Regions from separate parts of the Pseudomonas sp. MUP55 genome, predicted to be linked through region 2. Evidence: riboswitches for the same ligand, from Rfam matches in the RefSeq annotation. Region 2 holds a riboswitch; each other region holds the start of a gene.

Region 1 (10,444 bases), 320 kb from region 2:
CGCGCCGAATTGCTGTTGGCCCTGGCCAGCGCCCTGCGCGACCAGGCCGAAGCCATGGCACAGATGATCACCCTGGAAATGGGCAAACCGATCGCCCAGGCCCGCGCCGAAATCGAAAAATGCGCCCAGCTCAGCGAGTGGTACGCAGCGCACGGCCCCGCCATGCTCGCGCCGGAGCCGACGCTGGTGGACAACGGCAGCGCCCAGATCGAATACCGCCCGCTGGGGCCGATCCTTGCCGTGATGCCGTGGAATTTCCCGGTATGGCAAGTGCTGCGCGGCGCCGTACCGACCATGCTCGCCGGCAACACCTACGTGCTTAAACATGCGCCAAACGTGATGGGCAGCGCCTACCTGATGCAGCAGGCGTTCCACAAGGCCGGCTTCGCTGAAGGCTTGTTCGAGGTGATCAACGTCACCACCGAGGGTGTGTCCAGCGCCATCGCCGACCCACGCATCGCCGCCGTCACCCTCACCGGCAGCGTGCGCGCCGGGATCGCCATCGGCTCCCAGGCCGGTGCAGCCTTGAAGAAATGCGTGCTGGAACTGGGCGGCTCCGATCCGTTCATCGTGCTCAACGACGCCGACCTCGACGCAGCCGTACAGGCCGCGCTGATCGGCCGCTTCCAGAACAGCGGCCAAGTCTGTGCCGCCGCCAAGCGCCTGATCATCGAAGCCGGGGTGGTCGAAGCCTTTACCGCCAAGTTCCTCGAAGCCAGCCGCAACCTGGTGATGGGCGACCCGACCTCGGCGACCACCTACATCGGCCCCATGGCGCGTTTCGACCTGCGTGATGAACTGCACGGTCAGGTCCAGTCCACCCTCGAAGAAGGCGCGACCCTGCTGTTGGGCGGCAATAAAGTCGCAGGCGCAGGCAACTATTACGAGCCCACCGTGCTGGCTGACGTCACCGACCAGATGACCTCGTTCAAGCAGGAACTGTTCGGCCCTGTTGCGTCCATCATCACCGCCCGCGACGCCGACCATGCGGTGGCATTGGCCAACGACAGCGAATTCGGCCTGACCGCAAGTATCTTCACCACCGACCCGGCGAAAGCGCGGGACATCGCCAACCAGCTGGAAACCGGCGGCATCTTCGTCAACGCGTTCAGCGTCTCCGACCCTCGGGTGGCGTTTGGTGGCATCAAGAAAAGCGGGTTCGGACGCGAACTGTCGCACTTCGGCGTACGCGAATTCTGCAATGCGCAGACGGTATGGCTGGATCGTAAATAAACAGCCCTGGCGTCAACACACATCAAATGTGGGAGGGGGCTTGCCCCCTCCCACATTTGGACCCAGACAGCCCTGAAGGGCCGTATCAACAGCGGATATGCCGCCGCACGCACTGCACCAGCCCATCCAATGCCTGCGGCTTTACCGGCGCCAGGACGCACACCGTGTGTTCACGCTCGCCTTCGGTCACGGTGAGCGTGTAATGCACCTGGCTCGGATTGCCGGAGGGCCGGGTGCTTTGGGGCAACTGGAAAAACTTCGACTCCGCGATCAGTTGCCGCAACTCCTGCTGATCCTGCTCGGGCAGGGCATCGAGCTCGACGCTGCGAGGCTGGGCCAGGCCCGGAAAGTACGCCGGGCCGCCGTTTTCCTTGATCGAGATTCGCATCGCTGTTCCTCACCGCCGTGGCGGATTGTCAGACGTTAATGCCCACTGCTTTCCAACCTTCCTTAACGGCTTTCTGCTCATCCTTGTTCGCGCCATACAGACGCCCGGCCACATCGTACGTGATGCGTGCAAAACGCAGAAACCCCGAATTCGGCCGCAATCGCGCGTCGCGCAAGGCGTCATACCAGATGCGCCCGGCCCGCTCCCAGGCAAAGCCGCCGATCCGGGTCGCGACCTGATAGAACGCATGGTTGGGGATGCCGGAATTGATATGCACGCCGCCATTGTCGTCATAGGTTTGCACAAAGTCATCCATGTGCCCCGGCTGAGGGTCCTTGCCCAGCAACGTGTCGTCAAACGCGGTGCCGGGTGCCTTCATCGAGCGCAGCGCGGTGCCTTTGATTTTTTTCGTGAACAGCCCCTTGCCGATCAGCCAGTCGGCGTCTTCAGCTTTCTGCTGCAACGCATACTGTTTGATCAATGAACCGAACACGTCCGACAGCGACTCGTTCAACGCCCCGGACTGGTTGAAATACATCAGCTTGGCTTCATCCTCGGTAACCCCATGGGCCAATTCATGGCCAATCACGTCGAGTGCCACGGTGAAGCGGTTGAACAGCTGCTGGTCGCCGTCGCCAAATACCATCTGGGTCGAATTCCAGAACGCGTTGTTGTAGTCCTGGCCGAAGTGCACCGTGGCATCCAGGGCCATGCCGGCATCGTCGATGGAATTGCGGTCGAATACCTGGTCGAAAAAGTCGAAGGTCGCGCCCAGGCCGTCATAGGCCTCGTCCACCGCGGCATCACCGCTGGCTGGCTGGCCTTCGCCGCGGATCAGCTTGCCCGGCAGGCTGTCGCTGTTTTCGGCACTGTAGATCGAGCGCTGTTTCACGGCACCCGCGGCCAGCGCCATGCGGGCTGGACCCTTGGCGGGGACGGCGACCATGCGCAACGAGCGGAACGTACTGTCCTTGGCGCGCGTGCGCAGCGCGACCTCCCGTTGGGCTTTATCGCCGTGGCGCGCGATCTGGTCGAGCATGTACGGCGGGATCAGGCAGAAAATCGGGTTGCGCTGTTGGCGAACACACATAAGCTGGCTCCTTTTTGGCGTGTGGTGAACGGCCGGTTAACGGTTTCAGGATAGACCCGAGTCTGCCGCCTTGGCTAAATTGTCATGAAAAGATGTTGCAGTCGTGTTTATCCCAAACCATCAGGAGTACCCCATGCCGGCACGTACCGTCAAAATCGACCTGGCCTGGCGCCCAAGGCTGGCGGACCTTCGCCCCGTGGTCACGCCGAGCCCCTCCCTGCTGGACGCCAGGGCCGCAACGCCACGCGTCACCTCAGCCAAGGACCTGCAAGACCGGCGCGGTTACGCCGAAGATTTTCTTGGCAGCTTTGGCGTGCCCTGGCCCACGCTTGACCCGGCCCTGGCGGGCGACGCCCAGCCCGGGCGCCTGGATTACACGCACTTTTCCATCAGCATGTCGCGTTCCCGCCGGCTGGCCCTGTATGTAGGCGTCAACATCGACGGCGCAAAGCATGTGGACATCGTGCGCAGCAATGACAGCTGGGCCTACGATGGCCGCCTGCCCATCGACGCCCAGGTGGGAGAAGACCTGTACGCCGGCAATGGTCTTGACCGTGGCCACCTGGTGCGGCGCCAGGACCCCAACTGGGGCGACGACGCGAACACTGCCAATGGCGACACCTTCCACTTCACCAACTGCTCGCCGCAGATGACCGGCTTCAACCAGAAGACCTGGCTGGAACTGGAGGATTACATTCTCGACAACACCCAGCGCTGGAAAGCCCGCGCCAGCGTATTTACCGGCCCGGTGTTCGCCGACGACGACCGCCTGTACCGTGGCGTGAAAATCCCCAAGGCGTTCTGGAAAGTCGTGGCCTACCTCAGCGACGACGGCAAACCCTCGGCCAGCGCCTACATGATCGACCAGAGCCGCGAACTGGGCCAACTGGACCTGGTGTTCGGCCCGCTCAGGACCTACCAGCGCAGCGTGATTCAGATCGAACAGTTGACCGGCATCCGCTTCGGCAACCTGGCCGACTACGACGGCTTCAGCAACGAAGAGCGCGCCACGGGAACGCGCATCGAAGCGTTGATCCGCGGGCCTGGAGATATCCGCCTGTGACCGGCGTCACTTCAACCTCCCTCTCAAGGGCCGAATCAACTACCATAGCGCCGCCGGTTCCCCCACGGGACTAATAGGGAATTCGAAACGCCGCCCGCGACGTCAATCGAAACTGCCCCCGCAACTGTAGATGCCGAGCCTGCTCCCCACTGCCACTGGACGTTGTCCGGGAAGGCTGGAGCATGGCGACGACGCATCAGTCAGGAGACCTGCCGGCCCAGTGACTGACTAACCGGCGGGGTGTCCGGGAAGGCCATCCTTGCCCTGCCCGGCCGGCAGCGTTCGTGGGTGTATTTCCGTACCGTACCGCCCCTGCTTCACCTACGGTTCAAACGGAGATTGCCCCATGCTGCCACGCGTTACGGCCCTGATCATCGGCCTGGGTTGCTGTGCCCTGGCACACGCGGCGCCTACCCACTACCCGCTGACGCTGGAAAACTGCGGCAGCCACGTCACGTTTGCGCAAGCGCCAGCGCGCAGCGTGACCATCGGCCAGGCCGCCACCGAGATGCTGTATGCGTTGGGCGTTGGCGATAAAGTGGTCGGCACCTCGCTGTGGTTCAACGATGTTTTGCCACAGTACAAAGCGCAGAACGACAGCATCGAGCGCCTGGCCAATAACGAGCCGAGCTTCGAAGCGGTGATCGCCAAGCGCCCGCAGCTGGTGGCCGCCGAGCTGGAATGGGTGGTCGGCCCCCAAGGCGTGGTGGGCACCCGCGAGCAGTTTCATGAGCTGAACATCCCCACCTACCTGCTACCGTCGGACTGCGAAGCCAAGGACAATCGCGTAGGCGCCGACGGCACGCGGCTGGAAGCGTTCCGTATCGAGACGATCTACAAGAGCCTCAGCCAACTGGCCGAGATCTTCGACGTGCAAGCTCGCGGCCAACAGCTTACCGACGAACTCAAGGCGCGCCTGGCCAAGTCCATTGCCACCGTGCAGCGCAAAGGTTTGAAGCAGGCCAGCGCGCTGGTGTGGTTTTCCAGCGCCGAGATGGCCAGCGATCCATACGTGGCGGGCCACAAAGGCGTTCCCGAATTCATGCTGCAAACCCTGGGCCTGCGCAACGTGGTGCAGTCCGATGAAGAATGGCCCGCCGTTGGCTGGGAAACCATCGCCAAGGCCAACCCCACCTTCCTGGTAATTGCGCGCATGGACCGTCGCCGCTATCCCGCCGACGACCATGAAAAGAAACTGGCCTTCCTGCGCAGCGACCCGGTGACCCGCAACATGGACGCGGTGAAACACAACCGCATCATCATCCTCGACGCCCTGGCGCTGCAGGCCAGCCTGCGCACCTTCGACGGCCTTGAACAACTGTCTGCCGCCATCGACAGCTACGACCTGCCGCAATGATACGAACCCTGCTCGCCCTCACGCTGCTGCTGATCGCCCTGCTCGCCGGGGTGGCCATCGGCGAAACCGCCATCTCGCCGCAGGTGGTGCTCCAGGTGCTCGCCAACAAACTCTGGGCGGCCGGCTACGTGCTGGACCCCATCGATGAAGGCGTGGTGTGGAATTACCGTCTGACCCGCGCCCTGGTGGCCGGCGCCTGTGGTGCGGGCCTGGCCACGTGTGGGGTCATCCTGCAGTCGTTGTTGCGTAATCCGTTGGCCGATCCGTACCTGTTGGGCATCAGCGCCGGCGCTTCGACCGGTGCGGTGCTGATTGCGTTGATCGGCGTGGGCGGCGGTTTGATTTCGTTGTCGGCCGGCGCATTCGTCGGCGCCATGGCCGCGTTCGCGCTGGTGATTCTGTTGGCGCGGGCCAGCGGCTCGTCCAGCGGCACCGGGCAGATTATCCTGGCTGGCATCGCCGGCTCGCAGCTGTTCAATGCGCTCACCGCGTTCCTGATCACCAAATCCGCCAGCTCCGAACAGGCGCGCGGCATCATGTTCTGGCTGCTGGGCAACCTCAGCGGCGTGCGCTGGCCGGCGGTGTGGCTGGCGGTGCCGGTGGCGTTGATGGGGCTGGTGGTGTGCCTGTGGCACCGGCGCGCGCTGGATGCGTTTACCTTCGGCACCGATTCAGCGGCCTCCGTTGGTATTCCGGTGCGGCGCGTGCAGTTTGTGCTGGTGGGCTGCGCGGCGGTGGTGACGGCGGTGATGGTGTCGATTGTCGGCTCCATTGGCTTTGTCGGACTGGTGATTCCCCATGCCGCACGCCTGATACTCGGCACCGGGCACTCGCGTTTGCTGCCCGCCAGCGCCCTGGGCGGCGCGTTGTTTCTGATCGCCGCCGATGTGCTGTCACGCACCCTGATCAAAGGCCAAGTGATTCCGGTGGGTGTGGTCACCGCACTGGTCGGCGCGCCGGTGTTTGCGCTGATCCTGATCGGCCGGAGAAATGCGCGATGAGTGTATTAAGTTGCAACGGGCTGGGCTTCAGGGTGCGTGAGGCTGAGCTGTTGCGTGACATTAACCTGCAGGTGGAGTCGGGTGAAACCCTGGGCATCGTCGGGCCAAACGGGTCGGGCAAGTCGACCCTGCTCAAGTTGCTCGCGGGGTTGCGTACGCCGGCCAACGGCGAGGTACGCCTGGGCGACCAGCGTTTAGGCGACTTGTCCCGTCGCGCCATCGCGCGGCAAGTGGCCGTGGTGGAGCAACAGGCCGATACCGACGACGCCATCCGCGTGTTCGATGCCGTTGCCCTGGGCCGCACGCCGTGGCTGTCGGCACTGAGCCCCTGGTCGCAGGAACATGACGCCATCGTGCGCCAGGCCCTGCACGACGTGGACGCCACCCACCTGAGCCATCGCGCCTGGCGCAGCCTCTCCGGCGGCGAACGCCAGCGCGTGCACATCGCCCGCGCGCTGGCGCAGCGGCCGCAGATTCTGCTGCTGGACGAGCCGACCAACCACTTGGACATCCAGCACCAACTGACCATTCTCAAAGGCGTGCAGGCGCTACCGGTCACTACCTTGATTGCCCTGCACGATCTCAACCAGGCGCTGACCTGTGATCGCCTGGCCGTGCTCGACCGTGGACGGTTGGTGGCGCTGGGCACGCCGCTGCAGGTACTGACGCCGCAGCGGCTACAGGAGACATTCGGGGTGCAGGGCCATTACCTGACAGATCCGTTTGACGGTGCAAAAATCCTGCGCCTGCGCTCCAACTGACGCCTGGAGCAGATCATCGAGCAGATCGTTCCCACGCTCTGCGTGGGAATGCCGCCTGTGACGCTCCGCGTCCCGCAAACCGCTGGGTGACGCAGAGCGTCACGGGCGGCTTTCCCACGCGGGAGCGTGGGAACGATCAGACGCAAGGATCTTACATAGCCCGATGCATGTGCGTGGTCTGCCACACCGGATCCGTCTCGACGTCCACTACCTCAAACCCTTGCCGTCGCCAGAAATCAATTGCCCCAGGCAGAAACGGGTGGGTGTGCAAGTAGACCATCTCCACGCCATCGGCCCGTGCCAGCAGCTCCAGCGAACGGTATAACTCACCCGCCAGGCCGAAGCGACGCCATGCGGGGAGTACGTACAGGCGCACCACTTCCACCGTCTTGAGCCCCTGGTAATTCAACTGCGGGAAACGCCCGTCATACGGCAGATAGCCAATGGCGGCAACGATCTGCCCATCGGCCTGGGCAGTCAGAAATCGCCCGCCTCCGTGAAGGTATACCGCCTCGAAGCGCGCCAGATCGTCCGGCAAGGCGGCAGTGCTGAGCAGGGGAAAAAGCTCGGCACGCGCCCGCATCACAAATTCCAGAACATCGGGGATAGCCGCAGCGCTAACCGCCTCAATGGTGGGCTTCTCGTGCATAAACCCTCAATAAGGCTGAAGCTGCTCGGGATGCAGGGCAGCGCAAATCCTGCCGGTTATCCACTGGCGGCTATACGCCAGAACCCGATCAGCCATCGCCACCGGAAAATGAATAAAACCATGGGCCGTTTCAGGCAACAGATGCGCCTCAACCTCTGCCCAGCGCTCGGCGATCAGCAGCGTGTCGTCCTTGAGCGGGTCCAACTCGCCCACGAACATCAGCGCCGGCGGCATGCCTGCAAAGTCTCCATACAAGGGTGATAACGGCGGCTGGCGACGCTCTTCGTCGGTGATTCCCGGCGTGAGCAAGCGCAGCGCCGTTACCATGCCCGGACCATCGAGCAACAGCGTCTGCGGCCCAGCGGTGCGTACGCTCGGCGTGCCGGTCAGGTCGTAAACGCCGTAGTACAACACCGCGCCACTGACGCGCTTGAGCAGCTGCGGCCACTGCTTGAGCGCCAGCAACGTCGCCGCCGCCAGGTGCCCACCGGCCGACTCGCCGACAACAATCACCGGCAAATCGGCAAACTCGGCGCAGTCTTCCAGCAGCCAGCGCGCAGCGACCAGGCAGTCTTCCAGCAGCCCTTCGACTGGCGTGTTGACGGCCAGCCGATAATCCACCGACACCACCGCCACGTCGCAGGCGCGCACCATGCCCAGGTTGAGGTCGTCATTCATCTGCGCGTTGCCGATCACCCAGCCGCCGCCGTGGATATCCAGCACCACGCCTTTGGGTGCACCGGCCGGGCGCATGATGCGCACCGGCACGGAGCCGACGAGCCTGCGTTCCACCACCGGCGCCTTCTTGAGGCTTTGGCGAGTGCGCAACAGCGCCTGGATCAGCCGTGGCGTGACGCGGTTGCGCACCTTGAAGCGGGGCATCCACGCCAGCGTTTGATTGAAGCGGCGCATCTGCGCCAGCTCGGGCTCGCTGGCGGGCCAGTGTTGGTAAGCCATCAGCGGTTGTTACGCAGGATCGAGAAGTTCAACGCCACCGCCACACACAGCCAGGCCAGGTACGGGAACAGGATCAAGCCGGTAATCAGGTCCAGACGCACCGCCAGCACCACCATCGCCGCCACGGTCAGCCACAGCAGCACAATGATCACCATCCCCGCGAACAAGCGATGCGCGCCGAAGAACACCGGCGTCCACAGCGTATTCAACGCAATCTGCGCCGCCCACAGCGCCAACACCATTTCACTGCCCGGGATCAGGCTCAAGCGATAACCGGCCCAGGCCAGCAGCAGATAGATGATCGTCCACGCCACCGGGAACAACCAATTGGGCGGAGTGAAGCTGGGCTTGACCAGGGATTCGTACCAGGCGCCGGGTTTGAAGATCACACCGGTACTGGCGGCGGCGGCGCAGGCGAGCAGGAAAATGAAGAAGGTCATGATCGGTCCTTGAGGTCGAGTGGGTGGAAAGCAACGCTCTGCTTTCAATGACTCAAACTAGCGCAGATAAATTCAATATGCGCCGCAAAAATGACAGGCAGGCCGCTTCGTCCCCACGTCATGAAGCCAAAACAACCGCGGCGCCCACAGGGGGGTTAGCTGTGTCAGCGGGATCCTGGTTTCCAGGGCCATCGAAACGAGTGCAGTTCTGACCAACAACACCGCTCGAATGTGGGAGCTGTCGAGCCCCGGCGAGGCTGCGATGGCGGCGGCACAGTCGACATTTTCATTGCCTGACACACCGCTTTCGCAGCCTCGCTAAAGCTCGACAGCTCCCACAGGGGATCGGCGGTGTCAGCGGGATCCTGGTTTTCCAGGGCCATCGAAACGAGCGCAGTTCTGGCCAACAACACCGCTCAAATGTGGGAGCTGTCGAGCCCCGGCGAGGCTGCGATGGCGGCGGCACAGTCGATATCTTCAGCGCCTGACACACCGCTTTCGCAGCCTCGCTAAAGCTCGACAGCTCCCACAGGGGATCGGCGGTGTCAGCGGGATCCTGGTTTCCAGGGCCATCGAAACGAGTGCAGTTCTGACCAACAACACCGCTCAAATGTGGGAGCTGTCGAGCCCCGGCGAGGCTGCGATGGCGGCGGCACAGTCGATATCTTCAGCGCCTGACACACCGCTTTCGCAGCCTCGCTAAAGCTCGACAGCTCCCACAGGGGATCGGCGGTGTCAGCGGGATCCTGGTTTCCAGGGCCATCGAAACGAGTGCAGTTCTGACCAACAACACCGCTCAAATGTGGGAGCTGTCGAGCCCCGGCGAGGCTGCGATGGCGGCGGCACAGCCGACATTTTCATTGCCTGACACACCGCTTTCGCAGCCTCGCTAAAGCTCGACAGCTCCCACAGGGGATCGGCGTTGTCAGCGGGATCCTGGTTTCCAGGGCCATCGAAATGAACGCAGTTCTGACCAACAACACCGCTCAAATGTGGGAGCTGTCGAGCCCCGGCGAGGCTGCGATGGCGGCGGCACAGTCGACATTTTCATTGCCTGACACACCGCTTTCGCAGCCTCGCTAAAGCTCGACAGCTCCCACAGGGATCGGCGGTGTCAGCGGGATCCTGGTTTTCCAGCGCCATCGAAACGAGTGCAGTTCTGACCAACAACACCGCTCAAATGTGGGAGCTGTCGAGCCCCGGCGAGGCTGCGATGGCGGCGGCACAGTCGACATTTTCATTGCCTGACACACCGCTTTCGCAGCCTCGCTAAAGCTCGACAGCTCCCACAGGGGATCGGCGGTGTCAGCGGGATCTCGGTTTGCAGGGCCATCGTGACAGGCGCAGCGCTAGACCGCCCTCGGCGGGTTATTCGGCGGGTCCCGGTTGCACAATCCTGAGCCAAGGCCAGCGCGCCTGATAACTGCGGGCCTTGTGCAAAAACAGCTCCGGCTCCGCATGCGTGGGGTTAATGCGCAGCACGCCCTGCTCCACATCTGCCAACC
Region 2 (10,444 bases):
CAAGATCCGCAGCTTGCTGCCGCGCGACCGTGAGGAACGCATCGTGTCCCTGGCGGGCGAGTGTCATGAGGTGCTGGGCGCGTTCGTGCGCGGGCAATTGCTGGTGATGCTGGCGCTGGGCATCATCTATGCCGCCGGCTTGATGGCGATCGGCCTGGAGCTGGGCTTGTTGATCGGCCTGATCGCCGGCCTGGCGGCAATCGTGCCTTACATGGGCTTCGTGATCGGCATCGGTGCGGCGCTGGTGGCGGGGCTGTTCCAGTTCGGCGGTGACCTGTACCCGATGCTGGGGATTGTCGCGGTGTTCATGGTCGGCCAGGCGCTGGAAGGCATGGTGCTGACGCCGCTGCTGGTGGGAGACCGCATCGGCCTGCATCCGGTGGCGGTGATTTTTGCGATCCTGGCGGGCGGTGAGTTGTTCGGCTTTACCGGCATCCTGCTGGCGCTGCCGGTGGCGGCGGTGATCATGGTGCTGGTGCGGCATGTGCACGATTTGTACAAGGATTCGGACGTGTACACGGGGGTTGAAGACCCCGACCTGTAATCGCGATAACGCAAACCCGGCCCATGGCCGGGTTTGTTGTTTAAGGGGAGGGGGGCGTCAAACAATCCACGTAAACCTGCAAGTTAACGCAAACCTTTGATTTTGCTTGCGGTCTGCTGCATTGTGCACCCAGCGCCACGAGTATAAACTTTGCAAACTTTACACAGAGGCCACTCACGGTTCGATGGGAGCCGTTCAGTCAGCATGAAACCGATTCAGCTGCCCCTAGGTGTGCGTCTGCGTGACGACGCTACCTTTATCAACTACTACCCAGGCGCCAATGCCGCTGCACTCGGCTATGTCGAGCGCCTCTGCGAAGCCGACGCCGGGTGGACTGAAAGCCTGATCTATCTGTGGGGCAAGCATGGCGTAGGGCGTACCCACTTGCTGCAGGCCGCATGCCTGCGCTTCGAGCAAATGGGCGAGCCGGCGGTCTACCTGCCCCTGGCTGAGCTGATGGACCATGGTGTCGGCATCTTCGACAACCTCGAACAATACGAACTGGTGTGTCTGGACGATCTGCAGGCCATCGCGGGCAAGGCCGATTGGGAAGAGGCGCTGTTTCATCTGTTCAACCGCCTGCGTGACAGTGGGCGGCGCCTGCTGATCGCCGCGTCGACGTCGCCCCGCGAGCTGCCGGTGAAGCTGGCCGACCTCAAGTCGCGCCTGACGCTGGCGCTGATCTTCCAGATGCGCCCGTTGTCCGACGAGGACAAGTTACGCGCCCTGCAACTGCGCGCCTCGCGTCGCGGCCTGCACCTGACCGACGAAGTCGGCCACTTCATCCTCACCCGTGGCACACGCAGCATGAGCGCGCTGTTCGACTTGCTCGAACAACTCGACCAGGCCTCGTTGCAGGCCCAGCGCAAGCTCACCATTCCCTTTCTCAAGGAAACCCTCGGCTGGTAGCCAGCCCTTGTATTTCAAGGCCTGGGCAAATTCCAGGCGCCAGAAAACCTGCGTTTTGGCCGGTTTGGCCACGCAAGCGGCGGGTATCAGGGATTGAGGGCTTAGATGGCATAGTCCAAACGAGAAGTCACAAAGAACTCGATTGAATTTGCAAATCGATGTGATAGAGGGCATAGTCTCGCCTTCTTTACACATCAGCCACGGTCGTGCCCATGCTAAATCGCTTCGCACCCCTCGTGCCTCTCGCACTCGTTACCCTGTTGTTTGGTTGCGCCTCCCACCCCCAGCAGGTGGCAGAGCAGCAAAAACCACAGGTTCAAAATCAGGCTAAATTCGTTGCTGCACAGTCTGCTTCTGTTTATGAAGAAGAGCTGGCAACCGAAAAAGAACTCACCGATTTCTCCGGCAGCAAGCCTTACCAGCTGCCTGTTCTGGCCGACAGCATTCTCGAACGCGGCATGTCCCTGATCGGTACCCGTTACCGTTTCGGCGGCACTTCCGAAGCCGGTTTCGACTGCAGCGGTTTTATCGGCTACCTGTTTCGTGAAGAGGCCGGCATGAACCTGCCGCGCTCCACTCGCGAAATGATCAACGTGAAAGCACCGTTGGTCGCGCGCAACAACCTCAAGCCTGGTGATCTGCTTTTCTTTAGTACGGCCGGTCGCGGTCGTGTCAGCCACGCCGGTATCTACTTGGGTGATAACCAGTTTATCCACTCCAGCAGCCGTCGCAGTGGTGGTGTTCGGGTCGATAACCTGGGCGACAGCTACTGGAGCAAAACCTTTATCGAAGCCAAGCGTGCACTCGCCATGGCCCCGTCTACGGTTACCGCCAGTAAGTAAAGTTAAAGTGATACTTGAAGTTTGACGTGTAAGCGCTAGAATCCCTGGACATTGTTGTAATCCGTTCGCGCGAGCTTTGCTTGCGCGTTCTGGTTTTCAGCGTTCGGCAGCGAAAGCCGCATCCAGATCAGGATTGTTCTGCCCATGTCGACCTCGGCCCGCCTCATTCTGCTTGTTTGCGCCGCGCTGCTCAGCGCCTGCGCAAGCCGTCCACCGCCGCCCGCGCCCGTCGCAGCCAAGCCTAAGCCGGTGTTCAACTATTCCACCCAGAATTTCTCGCCTGCGGCTGAAGACGTGCTCTTCCGCGCGCTGGGCCTGGTCGGCACGCCTTACCGTTGGGGCGGCAATACGCCGGACTCGGGGTTTGATTGCAGTGGCCTGATTGGCTTTGTCTACCGCGACGCGGCCGGCATCTCTCTGCCACGTACCACCCGCGAGCTGATCGTGATGCGCGCCCAGGACGTGAGCGAGCAAAACCTGCAAACCGGTGACCTGTTGTTCTTTGCCACCGGCGGTGGTTCGCGGGTGAGCCATGCAGGGATCTATGTGGGTGAGGGGCGTTTTGTGCATGCTCCGCAGACCGGCGGTACGGTGAAGCTGGATACCTTGTCAAAGGCGTATTGGCAGAATGCCTACCTGAGCGCCAAGCGGGTGTTGCCGGCAAACCTGGCGCGAAATCCCTGAACAAACCACCAATCCAAATGTGGGAGGGGGCTTGCTCCCGATAGCGCAGTATCAGTCACAGTATCTGTGCCTGACACACTGCTATCGGGGGCAAGCCCCCTCCCACATTGGTTTTGTATCGGCCCAGGGAATCTTTACTTGGCAGCAGACACCCGCCATACCTTATTCCCCACGTCATCAGCCACCAGCAAAGCGCCTTGCTGATCGACCACCACGCCCACCGGCCGGCCCATGGCGTTCTCATCCTTGTCGAGGAACCCGGTCAGGACATCCACCGGCTGGCCCTTGGGTTGTCCGCCTTCGAACGGCACGAAGATCACTTTATAGCCACTGTGCGGCTTGCGATTCCATGAACCATGCTGGCCAATGAACGCGCCGTTGGCGAACTGCGCCGGGAGTTTGTTGCCTTGGGCGAATGTCAGCCCCAGCGACGCGGTATGAGGGCCTACCGCGTAGTCCGGCGCAATGGCTTGCGCGACCAGCTCCGGGCTCTGCGGGCTGACGCGCACATCCACATGTTGCCCGTAGTAGCTGAAGGGCCAACCGTAGAATGCGCCATCCTTGACCGAGGTGATGTAGTCCGGCACCAGGTCACTGCCGATTTCATCGCGCTCGTTCACCGCCGTCCACAATTTGCCACTCTGCGGTTCCCATGCCATGCCGTTGGGGTTGCGCAGGCCGGAGGCGAAAATCCGATGCTGGCCTGTGGCGCGGTCGACTTCCCAGATCGCCGCCCGGCCTTCTTCGGCTTTAAGGCCGTTCTCGCCGACGTTGCTGTTGGAGCCGACGCTGACATACAGCTTGCTGCCATCCCGGCTGGCAATCACGTTTTTGGTCCAGTGATGGTTGAGGCTGCCCCCCGGTAAGTCGACGACTTTGGTGCCTGTGGCCTTGATCGCGGTTTCGCCAGACTGATAGGGGAAGCGCAGCAGCTTGTCCGAGTCCGCCACGTACAGGTCGTTGCCGACCAGCGCCATGCCGAACGGCGAGTTGAGGTTTTCCAGGAACACCGTGCGGGTTTCGGCGACGCCGTCGTGGTCCGCATCGCGCAGCAGGGTGATGCGGTTCGGGCTTGGCACTGCGGCACCCGCACGGCCCATGACCTTCTCCATCACCCAGCCGCGCACGCCCTTGCTGTCATCCGGCTTGGGCGGTGCGTTGGTCTCGGCCACCAGGATGTCGCCGTTGGGCAGCACATACAGCCAGCGCGGATGGTCCAGACCTTCTGCGAACGCAGCCACTTGGGTGCCGGCAGCGGCCGTTGGTTTGGCGCCGTCGGGCCAGCCGACAGCCGGGGCGATGTTCACGGTGGGGATCAGCGTCTCGTTCGGTTCCGGCAACGTCGGCGAGGGCCCGGTGCCATCGACCACCTGCAGGGTCGAGCTTTCTCCGCAGGCGGCGAGGGTGCCGGCCAGCGCGATCAGTAGGGCGAGTCTGTTTTTAGGCATGGTGTTCTCCTGAATACCTGTAAGGGTAGAGAAGCACATTGCCTTGATGGTTCAAGTACAGGGCCAGCTTTAATTGACGCTCCACCCCCAACCCACTAACCTTCGCGGCTTGTTCCAGGTGCTCTGTGGCGTATGCGTCAACAGAGTGAAACAGGGAAGCCGGTGAGTGAGCGCACTTGTACACAGTGCCGCCGCAATTCCGGCGCTGCCCCCGCAACGGTAAATGAGTCAAGACGCTGCCTTCTGCCACTGTATCCACACGATATGGGAAGGCGCAGCGCCGGCCTGAACGCCACTCATGAGCCCGGAGACCGGCCTGAAACATTCAACAGCATCACGGTGGGCGATGCTTGGCTGTCTGTTTTTTCTTTTTTCCTGCCCGCCGTTTTTGTCCAGCCCCAACGGAGAGCTGCCATGACCGATACCCCCGAGCGCGACGAGCGTCACCTGGCGCGTATGCTGCGCAAAAAAGCCGTGATTGACGAACGCATTGCCAATTCGCCCAATGAGTGCGGTTTGCTGCTGGTGCTGACCGGTAACGGCAAAGGCAAAAGCAGTTCGGCCTTTGGCATGTTGGCCCGGGCCATGGGGCATGGCATGCAGTGCGGTGTGGTGCAGTTCATCAAGGGCCGTAACAGCACCGGGGAGGAGTTGTTTTTCCGCCGTTTTCCCGAGCAGGTGCGCTTTCACGTGATGGGCGAAGGGTTTACCTGGGAGACCCAGGATCGCCAGCGCGATATCGCCGCCGCCGAAGCGGCCTGGGCCGTATCCCGGGCGATGCTCAATGACCCTGCCATCGGCCTGGTGGTGCTGGACGAACTGAACATCGCCCTCAAGCACGGTTACCTCGACCTGGACCAGGTGCTCAGCGACCTGCAAGCGCGGCCGCCGATGCAGCACGTGGTGGTCACCGGCCGTGGCGCCAAGCCTGAGCTGATCGAAATGGGCGATACCGTCACCGAAATGGGCATGCTCAAGCACGCGTTCCAGGCCGGTATCAAGGCTCAGAAAGGCGTCGAACTTTGAATCAGCCCCGTCATTGCCCGGCCGTATTGATCGCCGCACCGGCGTCCGGCCAAGGCAAAACCACCGTCACCGCTGCGTTGGCGCGCCTGCACCGCAACCTGGGGCGCAAGGTGCGCGTATTCAAATGCGGGCCGGACTTCCTCGACCCGATGATTCACGAACGCGCCAGCGGCGCGCCGGTGTATCAATTGGACATGTGGATGGTCGGCGAGCAGGAAAGTCGACGTCTGTTGTGGGAAGCGGCGGGGGAGGCCGACCTGATCCTGATCGAGGGCGTGATGGGCCTGTTCGACGGCACGCCGTCCAGCGCCGACCTGGCACGGCACTTCGGTGTGCCGGTGCTGGGGGTGATCGACGGCACGGCCATGGCGCAAACCTTTGGCGCGCTCGCGCTGGGGCTGGCGCGCTACCAGCCGGACCTGCCATTTGCCGGCGTGCTCGCCAATCGTGTCGGCACCTTGCGCCATGCGCAGTTGCTGGAAGGCAGCCTGACCGAAGGGTTGCGCTGGTACGGCGCGCTTTCGCGTGAAACCGGCATCGAATTGCCCAGCCGTCACTTGGGCCTGGTGCAGGCCAGCGAACTCAATGACCTCGACATGCGCCTGGACGCTGCCGCTCAGGCGTTGGGCAGCAGTTGCGAAGTCGCCCTGCCGCCGCCGGTGACCTTCGCCGCGCCGCAGGTGATCGCCGCCGAGCCGCTGCTCACCGGGGTACGCATTGCTGTGGCCCGTGACGAGGCCTTCGCGTTTACCTACGGCGCCAGTCTGGACCTGCTGCGGGCGATGGGCGCCGAGTTGAGTTTCTTTTCGCCGATCCATGACGGCGCATTGCCTGAAGCCGATAGCCTGTATCTACCTGGCGGTTACCCGGAGCTGCATCACCAGGCCCTGTCGGCAAACACACCGATGCTTGATGCCATCCGCGCTCATCATGCGGCCGGCAAGCCCTTGCTCGCCGAATGCGGCGGCATGCTGTACCTGCTTGACTCGCTCACCGACGTCGACGGCAACCGCGCCGAACTGCTGGGCCTTTTGCAGGGCGATGCGGTGATGCAAAAGAAACTGGCGGCGCTGGCGCTGCAAAGCGTCGAGTTGCCGGAAGGCACATTGCGTGGCCACACCTACCACCATTCCCTCACCAGCACCGAATGCCAGCCGATCGCCCGTGGCCTGAGCCCCAATGGCGGACGCGGCGCAGAGGCGGTTTATCGACAAGGGCGAATGACCGCTTCCTACGTGCACTTTTACTTTCCGTCCAATCCGACAGCGGTGGCCGCGCTGTTTGCGCCGGGCCCCGACACCGCTATCGGGGGCAAGCCCCCTCCCACAATTGACGGCGTTGAAACCCAATCCAATGTGGAAGGGGGCAAGTCTCCTCCCACAATTGACGGCGTTGAAACCCAATCCAATGTGGAAGGGGGCAAGTCTCCTCCCACAATTGACGGCGTTGAAACCCAATCCAATGTGGAAGGGGGCAAGCCTCCTCCCACAATTGACGGCGTTGAAACCCAATCCAATGTGGGAGGGGGCTTGCCCCCGATGACGCCATGACCGACAACGCCTTCCCCGAAGCCGACCGCCAGGCCGTCTACCGCGCCATCGCCGAACGCCGCGACATGCGCCACTTCAGCGGCGGCACCGTCGCGCCTGCATTGCTGCAGCGTCTGCTCCAGGCCGCCCACCAGGCGCCCAGTGTCGGCTTGATGCAACCGTGGCGCTTTATCCGCATCAGTGACCGTCAGTTACGGGGCCGGATTCAACAGCTGGTGGAGCAAGAGCGCATACGCACCGCCCAAGCCCTGGGCGAACGCTCCGATGAATTCATGAAGCTCAAGGTCGAAGGCATCCACGACTGCGCCGAAGTACTGGTAGCAGCCCTGATGGATGATCGCGAGCGGCATATTTTCGGCCGTCGTACGTTGCCGGAAATGGACATGGCTTCCTTGTCCTGCGCGATTCAGAACCTGTGGCTGGCGGCCCGCGTCGAGGGGTTGGGCATGGGCTGGGTTTCGCTGTTCGAACCCCAGGCCCTGGCCGACCTGCTGGGTTTGCCGGCGGGTGCCAAACCGCTGGCGGTGCTGTGCCTGGGGCCGGTCGCCGAGTTCTATCCGGCACCGATGTTGCAGCTCGAAGGCTGGACCGAGCCTCGGCCATTGAGTGACATGTTGTATGAAAACCTGTGGGGAGTGAGTCAATGAGTGTGGCCTTGCTGTGTGTCGCCGCAGTCGCGCTGGATGCGCTGCTGGGCGAACCCAGGCGCTGGCATCCGCTGGTGGCGTTCGGCAATTTTGCCGGGCGCATCGAGCAACGTTTCAATACCGGAGGCCGTGGCTGGCGCAGCCATGGCGTGACCGCGTGGTTTATCGCGGTGGTGCCGCTGACCCTGCTGGCGACTGCATTGTCCTGGGCCCCTTACATCGGCTGGGTGCTGGAGATCCTGGCGTTGTACTGCGCGCTGGGCATGCGCAGCCTGGGAGAGCATGTGATTCCGGTCGCCCAGGCCTTGCGCAGTGATGACCTGGACGAAGCGCGCAAACGCGTGAGTTATCTGGTCAGCCGCCAGACAAGCGAGCTGGACCGCACCGAAGTCGCCCGCGCTGCCACCGAGTCGGTGCTGGAAAACGGCAGCGACGCTGTGTTCGCCGCGTTGTTCTGGTTCGTGGTCGCTGGCGTGCCGGGGGTGGTGCTCTATCGCCTGAGCAACACCCTTGACGCCATGTGGGGCTATCGCAACGAGCGCTTTGAACGCTTCGGCTGGGCGGCGGCGAAGATCGACGATGGGCTCAACTATATTCCTGCACGCCTGGTGGCCTTGACCTACGCATTGCTGGGCAAGACGCGCCTGGCGCTCAAATGCTGGCGCAGCCAGGGCCCGACCTGGGACAGCCCCAACGCTGGCCCGGTAATGGCCGCTGGCGCCGGTGCGTTGGGCGTCGAACTGGGCGGCGCGGCGATTTATCACGGCGAGCTGCACCAGCGTCCACAGCTGGGCGAAGGTCCGCCGGCCGACGCTGACGCCATCGACCGAGGCTGGCAACTGGTGCAACGCGGCGTCTGGCTGTGGCTGCTGATCCTGTGCGCGGGGGCGCAATTTTATGCTTGAACACGGTGGACGCTTGCGCAAGGCGGCAATTGAATACGGGATCGCCGAAGCCGATTGGCTGGATTTGTCCAGTGGCCTGGCGCCCTGGCCATGGCCGATCCCTGAGATTCCCCTGCGCGCCTGGGCCCGCTTGCCTGAGGCCGATGACGGTCTGGAAAAAGCGGCCGCCGACTACTATGGCGCCGCTCAGGTGTTGCCGGTGCCGGGTTCTCAGTCCGCCATCCAGTTACTGCCGCGCCTGCGCCGGTCCGGCAAGGTCGGCGTGCTGTCGCCGTGCTACGCCGAACACGCCGAAGCCTGGCGTCGCGCCGGTTATCTGGTGCGCGAGGTACAGGAGCAGGAAGTCGACTTCTTTCTCGACAGCCTCGACGTGCTGGTGGTGGTCAACCCCAACAACCCCACCGGCTTGAGCCTGGCCCCCGAGCGCCTGCTTGACTGGCACGCGCGGCTGGCCCAGCGCGGCGGCTGGCTGGTGGTGGACGAAGCCTTCATGGACGTCACCCCGCACCTGAGCCTGGCCAGTCACACTCATCAGGTCGGCTTGATCGTGTTGCGTTCCTTCGGCAAGTTCTTCGGCCTGGCCGGCGTGCGTTTGGGCTTCGTGCTGGCCGAGCGCAAGCTGCTCAAATTGCTCGCTGACCAGGTCGGGCCATGGGCGGTCAGCGGGCCGACACGGGTAATCGGCCAGCAATGCCTGCGCGACAGCGCCGGGCACACCCGCCAGCGCACGCGGTGCATCGAGGCCGGCCAGCGCCTGTTCGACCTGCTTGAGCGCCAGGGCTTTCAACCCCAGGGTGGCTGCGCCTTGTTCCAGTGGTTGATCACCCCCCATGCCGAACGCCTGCACGAATTCATGGCCCAGCGCGGCATATTGCTGCGCCTGTTCGTGCATGACAGCAGCGTGCGTTTCGGCCTGCCCGACAGCGAGGCCGACTGGCAACGTCTGGACACGGCGCTGGCCGCTTACAAGGAAGCCACATGACTACGCTGATGGTGCAGGGCACCACCTCCGACGCCGGCAAAAGCACGCTGGTAACTGCGCTGTGTCGCTGGCTGGTGCGCCAGGGCATCGCGGTGGTGCCGTTCAAACCGCAGAACATGGCGCTCAACAGCGCGGTGACCGCCGAAGGCGGCGAGATCGGCCGCGCCCAGGCGGTGCAGGCGCAGGCCGCCAACCTTGCGCCACACACCGACATGAATCCGGTGTTGCTCAAGCCCAACAGTGACACCGGCTCTCAGGTGATCATCCATGGCCGCGCCGTGACCAGCATGAACGCGGTCGCCTACCACGATTACAAAGCCATCGCCATGCAGGCGGTGCTGGCTTCCCACACGCGTTTGAGCCAGGCCTATGGAGTGGTCATGGTCGAAGGCGCGGGCTCGCCGGCCGAAATCAACCTGCGCGCCAACGACATCGCCAATATGGGTTTCGCCGAAGCGGTGGACTGCCCGGTGCTGTTGATCGCCGATATCAATCGCGGCGGGGTGTTCGCCCATCTGGTGGGCACGCTGGAATTGTTGTCCCCCAGCGAACAGGCGCGGGTGCAGGGTTTTATCATCAACCGTTTTCGCGGCGATATTGCGCTGCTGCAACCGGGGCTGGACTGGTTGCAAGCGCGCACCGGCAAGCCGGTGGTGGGCGTATTGCCCTATGTGATGGACCTGCACCTGGAGGCCGAAGACGGCATCGACCAGCGCCAGATCGACAAGGCCGCCCAGGTGCTCAAGGTGGTGGTGCCGGTGCTGCCGCGCATCAGCAATCACACGGATTTCGACCCGCTGCGCCTGCACCCGCAGGTGGATCTGCAGTTCGTCGGGCCGGGTCAGCCGATTCCTGCCGCCGACCTGATCATCCTGCCCGGCTCGAAAAGCGTGCGCAGTGATCTGTC
Region 3 (10,444 bases), 1.5 Mb from region 2:
TGTGCTGGCGGTCAGCACCTGCTTCGCCCAGGGCGTTGTCAACCAGCTCCAGCAGGGCGCGAGCATCACAGCCGCGCCGACAGCCCAGGCCGACAACCAGGCTCATGCCGGGTATTGGTCGTCGCGCTGACGGCGGAACAGCCAGGCACTGAACAAGCCCAGCGCCAACCAGAATGCAACATTGGTCAGCTGTGAAGCGATCTTGAACTGGACTTCGAGGGCTTGCGGGGCCAGCATCGAATGCACTTCGGGTTGTGGTGCGCCGATCACATGGGGCACCACTAGAATCGCCACGCCCAGCACTTTGAGCAGCCAGCTGCGCCCGAACACCAGCAACGCAATCCCGGCGGCGGTCGAGGCGGCAGCGCCAACCCACCAGATCTGACGCTGGGCCAGGTCGGCAGCGGCGGTGCCTGGCAGTTCCGGGGGCAGGCCCAAGGTAGGAGCGAGCACAAAGGTGGCGTAACCGGCCAGTCCCCACAGCAATCCCTGGGCGGTGCGGGTCGGCGGGCGCAGCGTATAGAGCCCGGCCAGCATCAGGGCAAAACCGACCGCCACCACCAGGTTGCCACCGGTGGTCGACAGCACGCGCTGCCAGCCGTTCTCGGGCTCCCAGGCCGCGGCATCATGGGTATGCGCGGCGGTATCGGCCGTGTGTTCATGCACCGCCTGTGTGGTCGCCGGAGTCTGTTCGAATGCCTCTGCCTGCAAAATCAGCGGCGCCACCCAAAAGCTTTGCAGCAGGGTCAGCAGCAGCGCGGCCAGCAAGCCGGTGAAACCTGCGGTTTGCGCAATATGCTTGATCATCTCGGCAGCCCTCAGTGGCACGGGAACGCGGCGCTGTGGCGGGTATCATGGGCGGCGTTGTGCACCGCCTCGATATGCGAGAAGCCGGCAAAGTACACCAGGCACGCACCGAGGATCGATGCCCCGATTGCGGCGCTCAGGCGTTGGCTCAGCGTGGAGGCGTTGCTGGAAGTGGGCGAAGTGCTGCTGATGATCGACATGGCGCGTCCCTTTCAGGTACTTGCGGGAAACGAGCGCATGAAAACCCCGCGAGCCGGGCACGCAGGGTTATGAACAGCGCCCGCCCACCGCGGGTTTGTTATCTGAAATTTTCGGGCCGGTCTCCGGGCTTGCGAGGGGCACTGGGCCTTTCAAGCATCTCCTTCCCATGCACAGGCACAGTGGATTTGACGCTTCGCTCGCTTACCGTTGCGGGGGCAGCACCGGACTCGTCACAACGCGTGACTCACCGGTTTCCCGTTTCACCCTGTGAAGGGCACCCGAAACAAGGTGTGTAGAAGACCATGAGCAGCTCAGACGAGTCAAATCAGGTGAGTGACCTGGCTTCATCACGATAAACACAACGGGGCATACGTAACCCGTGTTGGTAGCCCTGTCAGTCTGTGCGGCTTTTGAAGGGATGATTGAATTCTTGTGAAGCGTTGCGTGTTAGATACTTTAGATTGTCCAGGTCATACCGTTGGTCTTCCTTGCCTGCAAATCCCAGGAAGCCAACACCAATATCCAGCTTTTTAAGAAGTTCCGGGCGGTTCAATAGTGTGCTGGCGACGCTTTTTGCTTCGTCGGAAAAGTACCGATCACTGTGTACTAATCCTGCTGCTTGTTTCAGCTCATTGAAATTTACGTAACCGTTGCCAGTTGAATCAAACGCTTTATGGTATTTCCCAGCCGCCAGGAGCAGTTGGTGATCGCTGGCACTGGAAAAATCGCCTGCTGTCCTGGCCATTGAATCCAGTTTTATCGTGCCATTTTGGTACCCGGCACCGGACGCTATGTCGAGGTCACTTGTCAGCTCGTCGCGTTGCAGTAATTCGTGGACCAAGGCAATCAGGTCTGATGTGGCACGCTGACCATTTGGTTGTATGCCTTCTTCTGACAGTCGTTTGAGGTCGTGGTACGTAACGGCGCTGTTGTGATAGGGGTCAAGTACCTTGGCGTGAGGCAACAATGCTTTCATCAGCATCTGATCAGTCAAGGATTCATAAGGCCGCGGGGGCGCGGCCGACAAGTGCAGTGCAGACGCACGCGATGTTTCGTTTAGTTGCGGCGGGGGGAGCAGGGTAGTGTCTGGGGTAACAAACATGTCTGATTCTCAGGTGATATAAGTTAAGTTCGCCCACTCATGTGACGCTGCACGTGTTCGGATCGGCGATGTTCTTGGCTACGCGATATCTGTGTGGCGCTGGTCGGCAAAGGGTTCCTGGCGGGCCTTCGAGAAAATACTCAAATTAATACGTCAGCCCCGATGTCCGCTGTTTCACGGGCAGTAACCCAGCGCAAGGCAATACTTCAAATTACGTCATCGCAAACCTCATCACGTTGACCTGTTGCCCCGCACTGCGTAGCCTTGCTCGCTCGAGGTTCTTCGGCCCAGGTCGAAGCTAAGAAGGGAACGCGGTTCAAGCCGCGGCTGCCCCCGCAACTGTGAAGGGTTCAACTGACTGCCACGCCACTGCCGATACGGCGGGAAGGCGCAGCCAGCGCCGGTCGCAAGACCCGCAAGCCCCAAGCCAGGAGACCTGCCTCGCAAACGATTTTTCAATTCAACCGGGCGGGGTGATCCGGTGACGAAATCTGCTGCTGCGCGCCGTCGCAGGGCCTATCGTCCCGTATGCCCGCCCCAAAGGGCATCCGATGAAAACACTGGCCAAACTCCCCGTCACCATCGTTACCGGTTTTCTCGGTTCGGGCAAAACCACGCTGCTGCGCCATATGCTCGACAACGCCCAGGGCCGCCGCATTGCGGTGATCGTCAATGAGTTCGGCGAGCTGGGCATTGACGGTGAAATCCTCAAACAGTGCTCCATCGGCTGTACCGAAGAAGAAGCCAACGGCCGTGTGTACGAATTGGCCAACGGTTGCCTGTGCTGCACCGTGCAGGAAGAATTCTTCCCGGTGATGCGCGAACTGGTGGCCCGCCGTGGCGACCTTGACCATATCCTTATCGAAACCTCGGGCCTGGCGCTGCCCAAGCCGCTGGTCCAGGCTTTCCAGTGGCCGGAAATCCGCAATGCCTGCACCGTCGACGCCGTGATTACCGTGGTCGACAGCCCGGCCGTGGCTGCCGGCACCTTCGCCGCGTTCCCGGACCAGGTCGACGCCCAGCGCAAGCTCGACCCGAACCTGGACCATGAATCGCCACTGCACGAGCTGTTTGCCGACCAACTGGCCAGCGCCGACCTGGTGATCCTCAACAAGGCCGACCTGATCAGCGCCGAAGACCTGGCCCGTGTGCGCCTGGAAGTGGCCGAGGAGCTGCCGCCGGCGGTCAAGGTCATCGAAGCCAGCAGCGGACGCGTGCCTCTGGACGTGCTGATCGGCCTGGGCGCCGGCTCCGAAGAACATATCGACGCCCGCCACAGCCATCACGACCATCACCACGACGGTGAGGATGACCACGACCACGACGCCTTCGACTCCATCTCCATCGACCTGCCGCAAGCCGACGAAGCCCTGTTGCTCGACGCCCTGACGCAACTGGTGGTGCAGCACGGCATCCTGCGCGTCAAAGGCTTCGCCGCCATTCCAGGCAAACCGATGCGCCTGCTGATCCAGGGCGTGGGCACGCGTTTCGACAAGCATTTCGACCGCGCCTGGGGCGCCGATGAAGCGCGCACCACGCGCCTGGTGCTGATCGGCCAGGCGCTTGACGCGGCCGGCCTTGAAGCGCAACTGCGCGCCGCCCTCAGCGCCTGACCCATGCACCTGCTCAGGACCCAGCCCGGCGGCTTCGTCGCGGACGACAATATCGCCGACCTTGGACAAACCCCCGCCGAGCTGGTGGTCCTGTGCAGCGGCGACTCCAGCCTGGCGCTGCTTGCCGAGGCAGCGCGGCAGTTGCCCGAGGATTACCCCAGTTTTCGCCTGGCCAACCCGATGCAAGTGCAGAACCATGCCTCAGTCGACCTGTACGTCGACGAGGTGTTGCGCCACGCCAAGGTAATCCTGATTTCGCTGCATGGCGGCATCGGTTACTGGCGCTACGGCATCGAGCGCCTGAAGGCGTTGGCCGAGCGCGGCGTAACGCTCATCCTGGTCCCGGGGGATGATCGCCCGGACCCGGAACTCAGCGGCCTGAGTAGCGTCGGTGCACCCGAGCGTGACCGCCTGTGGCAGTTCCTGCGCCAAGGTGGGTTGGGGAATGCGCTGGATTTCTATCGCTGCCTGGCCAGCGGCTACCTGGGGCGCGACTATGCCTGGGCTGAGCCGCAAAGCTTGCCGCGCACCTCGATCTACCATCCGCATACCGCCAACGCCCAGCTTGCAAACTGGCAAGCCGATTGGCGCGCCGATTGCCCGGTGGCGGCGGTGCTGTTCTACCGCTCGCATTTGCAGGCGGCCAATACCGGGTTTATCGATGTGTTCTGCCAGCGTTTGCAAGCGGCCGGTCTTAACCCGTTGCCGATCGCGGTGGCCAGCTTGAAGGAGCCAGGCTGCCTGGCGGTGGTCGAGGACCTGCTGGATGACGTGCAGGCGGCGGTGATTCTCAACACCACCGGCTTTGCCCAGTCCAGTCCCGAAGCGCCGCATCTGCGCCCGTTTCGCCGCAACATCCCGGTGATTCAGGCGATCTGCGCGCAGGACAACCAGCCCGGCTGGGAGGCCAGCGCGCAAGGCCTGGGCCCGCGCGACCTGGCGATGCACATTGCTTTGCCGGAGCTGGACGGGCGCATCATCAGCCGGCCGATCAGCTTCAAGGACCTGGCCTGGCGCAGTGAGCGCAGCCAGTCGGACGTGGTGTGCTACCGCGCCGTGCCCGAACGCATGGATTTTGTCGCCGAACTGGCGCGCCGCTGGGTCGAGCTGGCGCGGGTGTCGAATGCGCACAAACGCGTTGGCTTGATCCTGGCCAATTACCCCACCCGCGATGGCCGTATCGGCAATGGCGTGGGCCTGGACACGCCGGCGGCGGCGCTGAACATCCTGCGTGCGCTGCAGGCCGAAGGCTATCCCGTGCCCGCCATCTTGCCGGACAGCGGCACGGCCTTGATCCATGCATTGCTGGGCGGCGTCACCAATGACCTGGACAGCCTCGACCAGCGCCCCTGTCATCAGAGCCTGGGCCTGGACGACTACGACGCCATGTTCCAGCGCCTGCCTGAAGCCAATCGCCAGGCGGTGCTCGAGCGTTGGGGCGCTCCGCAGCAGGACCCGATGTGCCGCGACGGCCGGCTGATGATCGCCGGCCTGCGCCTGGGCGAGACCTTCGTCGGTATCCAGCCGGCGCGTGGCTATCAGGTCGACCCGAGTGCGGTGTATCACGACCCCGACCTGGTGCCGCCCCATGGTTATCTGGCGTTCTACTTCTGGCTGCGCCATACCTACGGCGCCCACGCGCTGATCCACGTGGGCAAGCACGGCAACCTCGAATGGCTGCCGGGCAAGGGTGTGGGGCTGTCGGAACATTGCTGGCCGGATGCGCTGCTCGGGCCGCTGCCGAATATCTACCCGTTTATCGTCAACGACCCGGGCGAGGGCGCCCAGGCCAAGCGTCGCACCCAGGCGGTGATCATCGACCACCTGATGCCGCCCCTGACCCGCGCCGAAACCTATGGCCCGCTGCGCAACCTGGAACTGCTGGCCGACGAATACTACGAAGCGCAATTGCTCGACCCGCGCCGCGCGCTCGAACTGCAGAAAGACATTCTCAAACTGGTGCGCGAAACCCAGATCGACCAGGAGCTCGAGCTGGACGGCGATGCCGATGCCGACATCTGGTTGCCGCGCCTGGACACCTACCTGTGTGACCTGAAGGAATCGCAGATCCGCGACGGCCTGCATATCTTCGGCGAGTCGCCGGCGGGGCGCTTGCGTATCGACACCTTGCTGGCCTTGCTGCGCATTCCCCGTGGCGATGGCCGTGGCGGGCAGTCAAGCCTGTTGCGGGTGCTGGCCAAGGCCTTCGAGCTGGGTTTCGACCCCCTGGACTGCGCGCTCGCCGAGCCGTGGACCGGGCGTCGGCCCGAGGTGTTGCGCACCCTCGACGCGCAGTTGTGGCGCACCGCCGGTGACACCCGCGAGCGTCTGGAACTCTACGCGGCGCGCCTGATCGAGCGGGCATTGGAGGGGCCGCTGGAACAGCTGGAAGAACCCGGCTGGGAGGACGTCAAGGCCGTGGTCGAGAGCCTGCGCATGGTGGTGGCGCCGCGTCTGGATGCCTGCGGCCCGGCCGAAATGCATGGCCTGCTGGATGCCTTGAGCGGGCGCTTTGTGCCGGCCGGCCCCAGCGGTGCGCCGAGTCGCGGTCGCTTGGATGTGCTGCCCACGGGGCGCAACTTTTTCACGGTGGACGTGCGTAACCTGCCGACCACCACCGCCTGGCGCATCGGTTTCCAGTCGGCCAACCTGATACTTGAGCGGCATCTGCAGGACCACGGCGACCACTTGCGCCAGTTGGGCCTGTCGGTGTGGGGCACGGCCACCATGCGCACCGGGGGTGACGATATCGCTCAGGCTATGGCGCTGATGGGCGTGCGTCCGGTGTGGGCCACGGGCAGTCAGCGCGTGGATGACTTCGAGATCCTGCCGATCAGCCTGTTGGACCGCCCACGCGTTGACGTGACGTTGCGCGTTTCCGGCTTCTTTCGCGATGCGTTCGCCAACCTGATCCGTCTGTTCGACGCGGCGGTACAGGCGGTGGCGGCGCTGGACGAGCCGGATGACATGAACCCGCTGGCCGCCAGGGTGCGCAGTGAACGCGAAGCGTTGTGCGCATCGGGCCTGGACGAAGAGGCCGCGGCGAAACAGGCCGGTTGGCGCATTTTCGGGGCCAAGCCGGGGGCTTATGGTGCGGGCGTGCAGGGTGCGATTGACGGTCGCCTGTGGCAAAGCCGCGAGGACCTGGCCGAGGTCTACCTGAACTGGGGCGGCTACGCCTATGGTGGCGCTGATGAAGGCACCGCGGCCCGCGAGCAGTTTGCCCAGCGCCTGAGCCAGGTGCAGGCGGTGCTGCAGAACCAGGACAACCGCGAACACGATGTGCTCGATTCCAACGACTATTACCAATTCCAGGGCGGCATGCTCGCCGCCGTGGAAACCCTGAGCGGCGCCAAGGCCGCCAGTTACCATGGCGATCACAGCCAGCCGGACCTGCCGAAGATCCGTACCTTGAAGGAAGAGCTCACTCGGGTGATCCGTTCCCGTGCAGCCAACCCGAAATGGATCGAAGGCGTGAAGCGTCACGGCTACAAAGGCGCGTTTGAGATGGCGGCGACCGTGGACAACCTGTTCGCTTTCGATGCCACCACCGCGTTGATCGACGATCACCAGTACGCTTTGCTCGCCGACGCCTACCTGCTTGACCCGGACACCCGGGCCTTTGTGCAACAGCACAACCCCGATGCCCTGCGCGACATGACCGAGCGCATGCTCGAAGCCCAGCAGCGCGGCATGTGGCAAGAGCCGGGCGCCTACCGCGAAGCGTTGGAAAACCTGTTGCTGGATATAGAAGAAGACAGCTGATGACCGATACCCCTCATTTCCCGCTGGCCGCCGTGGTCGGTGCCGACGCGCTGAAACTGGCGCTGTGCCTGACCGCCATCGACCCCCGAATCGGCGGCGTGCTGATCGAAGGCCCGCGTGGCATGGCCAAGTCGACCCTGGCCCGTGGCCTGGCGGACCTGCTCGCCAGTGGTCAGTTCGTCACCTTGCCCCTGGGCGCCACCGAGGAGCGACTGGTCGGCACCCTGGACCTGAACGCCGCGCTGGGCGAGGGCCGCGCGCAGTTTTCCCCTGGCGTGCTGGCCAAGGCCGATGGCGGTGTGTTGTATGTCGATGAAGTCAATCTGCTGCCCGACCATCTGGTCGATCTGTTGCTGGACGTGGCCGCCAGCGGCACCAACCTGATCGAGCGGGACGGCATCTCCCATCGGCATTCGGCGCGCTTCGTGCTGATCGGCACGATGAACCCGGAGGAGGGTGAATTGCGTCCGCAACTGCTCGACCGCTTTGGGTTCAACGTGGCGTTGAGTGGGCAGACGTTGCCGACCGAGCGTGGGCAGATCATCCGTCGTCGTCTGGACTTCGACACGGACCCCGCGGCGTTCTGCCAGGAGTGGGCCGAGCCGCAAGGGGCGTTGCGCGAACGCTGCACCCAGGCCCGTGCGCGACTCGACAGTATCGAGCTGGATGACGCCGCCTTGGCGCAGATTACCCAGCGTTGCTTTGCCGCGGGTGTGGACGGCATGCGCGCCGACCTGGTGTGGCTGCGCGGCGCAAGGGCCCATGCGGCCTGGCGCGGTGCCAGCGCGATCGCCGAGGAAGATATTGACGCGGTCGCTGAATTTGCCCTGCGTCACCGCCGCCAGGAGCAGCCGCCTGCGGCGAGCGCGCCCGATCAGGGGCAAGCCCCCAAACCCTCGAACACCTCGCCCGGCCAAGGCCAATGGGGCGACATGCCGGCACCGGCGCTGCCCACCGGCGCTCGTCGGGACGTGCCTGCCTGGCCAAAAAAGCCCTAGGCATTCGCCCCCGACCTGACGCGGGGGCGGATGCTCGGCCCCAGGCGGGGCGCTTGGACAGCGGCAGGCAAGGCAAGGCGCGCAGTGCGCACTCGGGTCAGATCAACTGGCCGGGCACCTTGCTCGGTGGCAGGCCGCAGCGCCGTGAGGATTTGCTGTGGCACCTGCGCAGCCGGTCGGCCCAGGAACTGTGGTTGGTGATCGTCGACGCCTCGGCTTCCACTCGTAAGCACCAGGCGTTGAGCGATGCCAAGGGCCTGCTGGCGCAGTTGTTTGATGACGCCTATCGGCAGCGGGCGCGCATGGCGTTGTTGACCGCCAGCGGGCAGTCGCCAAGGTGGCAGGTGCAGGGCTTGAAGGCGGCCAAAGGCCTGACGGGTTGGCTGGAACAGTTGGGCGCCGGTGGCGGTACGCCGTTGCTGGCAGCCTTGACCGAGGCGGCCGATTGGCTGGTGGCGCGGCGTAAGCGTTACCCGGTGGAGCAGCAGCGGTTGCTGGTGATTACTGATGGGCGGCTCAAGGTGATCGATGGATTGCCGCGGCTGGCGTGTCCGGGGTTGTTGGTGGACATCGAGCGCGGGCCGATCAGGTTGGGGCGGGCGCAGGAGTTGGCGAGGGGGTTGCAGCTGGATTACCGGCATATCGACAGTATGTAGTGCCAATCCCGCCGCTATCGGGGGCAAGCCCCCTCCCACATTTGGAATGCATTCCCCTGTGTGAGGGGGCTTGCCCCGATGAGGCCCTCACCCGCACCACCTATCTATCAGCCAGCCCCCGGCACATTCGGCCAAAGATCGGCAACCAGAAACAGCCGCTCGGCTTCTTCCCAATCGTCCCCGTTCGGCACCAGCCGCACCAATAACTGCGCCGGCGCCATCGGGTCCAGGTCTGCCAGCCAGCCCTGCATCTGCTCCTCGCTCCATACCTCGCTTGTCAGGTAATGCGCCGGCGCCAGCCAGGCATGCCGGGGCAGGGGTTGCCAGCGGCCTGCGGCGCTGGCGCTGACAAAGTCCGGCCAATCACGCTGATGTAACCAGCGTCCACGCAAATGCTGCGGATGAGCGCCGAGGGGCGCGTCGGCCTGGCCTGGCCACGGGTAAAGCAGGTACCCGCCCAGCCACAGGTGCGCGTCGAACTGCTGGATATCCAGCGCCGCCAGGGCTTCACGGCTTTCCGGGCGCGCCGAAATCGGCAATTGATGCTGGGCCAGGTGCGCCAGTTTGCGGTCGAGCCGGTCATGGCAGCCGGGGCCCAGCCACTGCGCGGTGTCCTGGCCGTTCCCCGTTTGTGGCCCGAGGTAGAGCTTGATTGCCAACTCCAGGTGGTGCACGCCGTCGCGGTCGCGCAGCAGCATGTCCAGCTCCCCCAGGGTGTGGCCGGCGCGGCGAATCGGCAGGTTGGCCGCCAGCAGCTCCACCCCCGGCGCATGTTGCACGGCGAACTGCCACAGGCGTTCATAATAGAGGCCCAGGCGCCGGGTGCGCGCCAGGCTCAGCCAGTGTTGCAGCGCGCTGCTGTCTTGATCGAGCGCACGCAACCAGGCTTCCAGCAGCTGCGGCGCCTGTACCCAGTCACTGCCCGCCAGGGGATGGCGCTGCGGCCAGGGCGTGCGGGCGAGCATCGGTGGCGCCAGGATCACCCACGCCAGGTCACGCACTTCGGGGTGCCGCAGTTGGCGGAGCAGGGCGTGCAAGTCAGGGAACAGAGTCATGGTGCGAGCATAGCCTCTTAAGTCGGGCGCGGGTGCCTGTCACCGGCCTGAGAACCATTGTCATCGAGGCTCGGCGGCGACAAAGGATTTTGCCTGACGCGGCCTTTCGCCCATAATCGTTTCTTTTTGCCACACCCCTACGCCCGCAGGAGCCCCATGGAGCAATTTCGCAATATCGGCATTATCGGTCGCCTGGGCAGTACCCAGGTGTTGGACACCGTCCGCCGGCTGAAAAAATTCCTGCTGG

The links. Region 2 has a riboswitch for cobalamin ahead of cobO (cob(I)yrinic acid a,c-diamide adenosyltransferase). Riboswitches for the same ligand answer to the same signal wherever they lie in the genome.
Positions count from the first base shown of each region.
Region 1: another riboswitch for cobalamin. It lies ahead of SC318_RS17425 (ABC transporter substrate-binding protein); the one in region 2 lies ahead of cobO (cob(I)yrinic acid a,c-diamide adenosyltransferase).
Region 3: another riboswitch for cobalamin. It lies ahead of cobW (cobalamin biosynthesis protein CobW); the one in region 2 lies ahead of cobO (cob(I)yrinic acid a,c-diamide adenosyltransferase).

Region 1 covers NZ_CP138214.1:3,874,903-3,885,346, forward strand. Annotated here, with positions in the region: gene SC318_RS17405 (aldehyde dehydrogenase family protein) at 1-1,233, shown strand, start outside; gene SC318_RS17410 (protealysin inhibitor emfourin) at 1,319-1,621, opposite strand; gene SC318_RS17415 (M4 family metallopeptidase) at 1,650-2,711, opposite strand; gene SC318_RS17420 (DNA/RNA non-specific endonuclease) at 2,845-3,774, shown strand; cobalamin riboswitch at 3,812-4,006, shown strand; gene SC318_RS17425 (ABC transporter substrate-binding protein) at 4,121-5,131, shown strand; gene SC318_RS17430 (FecCD family ABC transporter permease) at 5,128-6,132, shown strand; gene SC318_RS17435 (ABC transporter ATP-binding protein) at 6,129-6,893, shown strand; gene SC318_RS17440 (GNAT family N-acetyltransferase) at 7,045-7,542, opposite strand; gene SC318_RS17445 (alpha/beta hydrolase) at 7,549-8,499, opposite strand; gene tspO (tryptophan-rich sensory protein TspO) at 8,499-8,939, opposite strand; gene SC318_RS17455 (nucleotidyltransferase family protein) at 10,308-10,444, opposite strand, start outside.
Region 2 covers NZ_CP138214.1:4,195,589-4,206,032, reverse strand. Annotated here, with positions in the region: gene SC318_RS18860 (AI-2E family transporter) at 1-544, shown strand, start outside; gene hda (DnaA regulatory inactivator Hda) at 749-1,453, shown strand; gene SC318_RS18850 (C40 family peptidase) at 1,666-2,295, shown strand; gene SC318_RS18845 (C40 family peptidase) at 2,440-2,979, shown strand; gene SC318_RS18840 (PQQ-dependent sugar dehydrogenase) at 3,114-4,427, opposite strand; cobalamin riboswitch at 4,527-4,762, shown strand; gene cobO (cob(I)yrinic acid a,c-diamide adenosyltransferase) at 4,842-5,453, shown strand; partial or broken gene SC318_RS18830 (cobyrinate a,c-diamide synthase) at 5,450-6,820, shown strand; gene bluB (5,6-dimethylbenzimidazole synthase) at 7,000-7,650, shown strand; gene cbiB (adenosylcobinamide-phosphate synthase CbiB) at 7,647-8,555, shown strand; gene cobD (threonine-phosphate decarboxylase CobD) at 8,548-9,537, shown strand; gene SC318_RS18810 (cobyric acid synthase) at 9,534-10,444, shown strand, end outside.
Region 3 covers NZ_CP138214.1:2,652,038-2,662,481, forward strand. Annotated here, with positions in the region: gene SC318_RS11905 (cobalamin biosynthesis protein) at 1-106, opposite strand, end outside; gene SC318_RS11910 (CbtA family protein) at 103-807, opposite strand; gene SC318_RS11915 (CbtB domain-containing protein) at 819-1,007, opposite strand; cobalamin riboswitch at 1,104-1,305, opposite strand; gene SC318_RS11920 (hypothetical protein) at 1,403-1,984, opposite strand; cobalamin riboswitch at 2,369-2,569, shown strand; gene cobW (cobalamin biosynthesis protein CobW) at 2,662-3,723, shown strand; gene cobN (cobaltochelatase subunit CobN) at 3,727-7,488, shown strand; gene SC318_RS11935 (magnesium chelatase ATPase subunit I) at 7,488-8,486, shown strand; gene SC318_RS11940 (vWA domain-containing protein) at 8,540-9,142, shown strand; gene SC318_RS11945 (DUF1853 family protein) at 9,250-10,197, opposite strand; gene SC318_RS11950 (NAD(+) kinase) at 10,354-10,444, shown strand, end outside.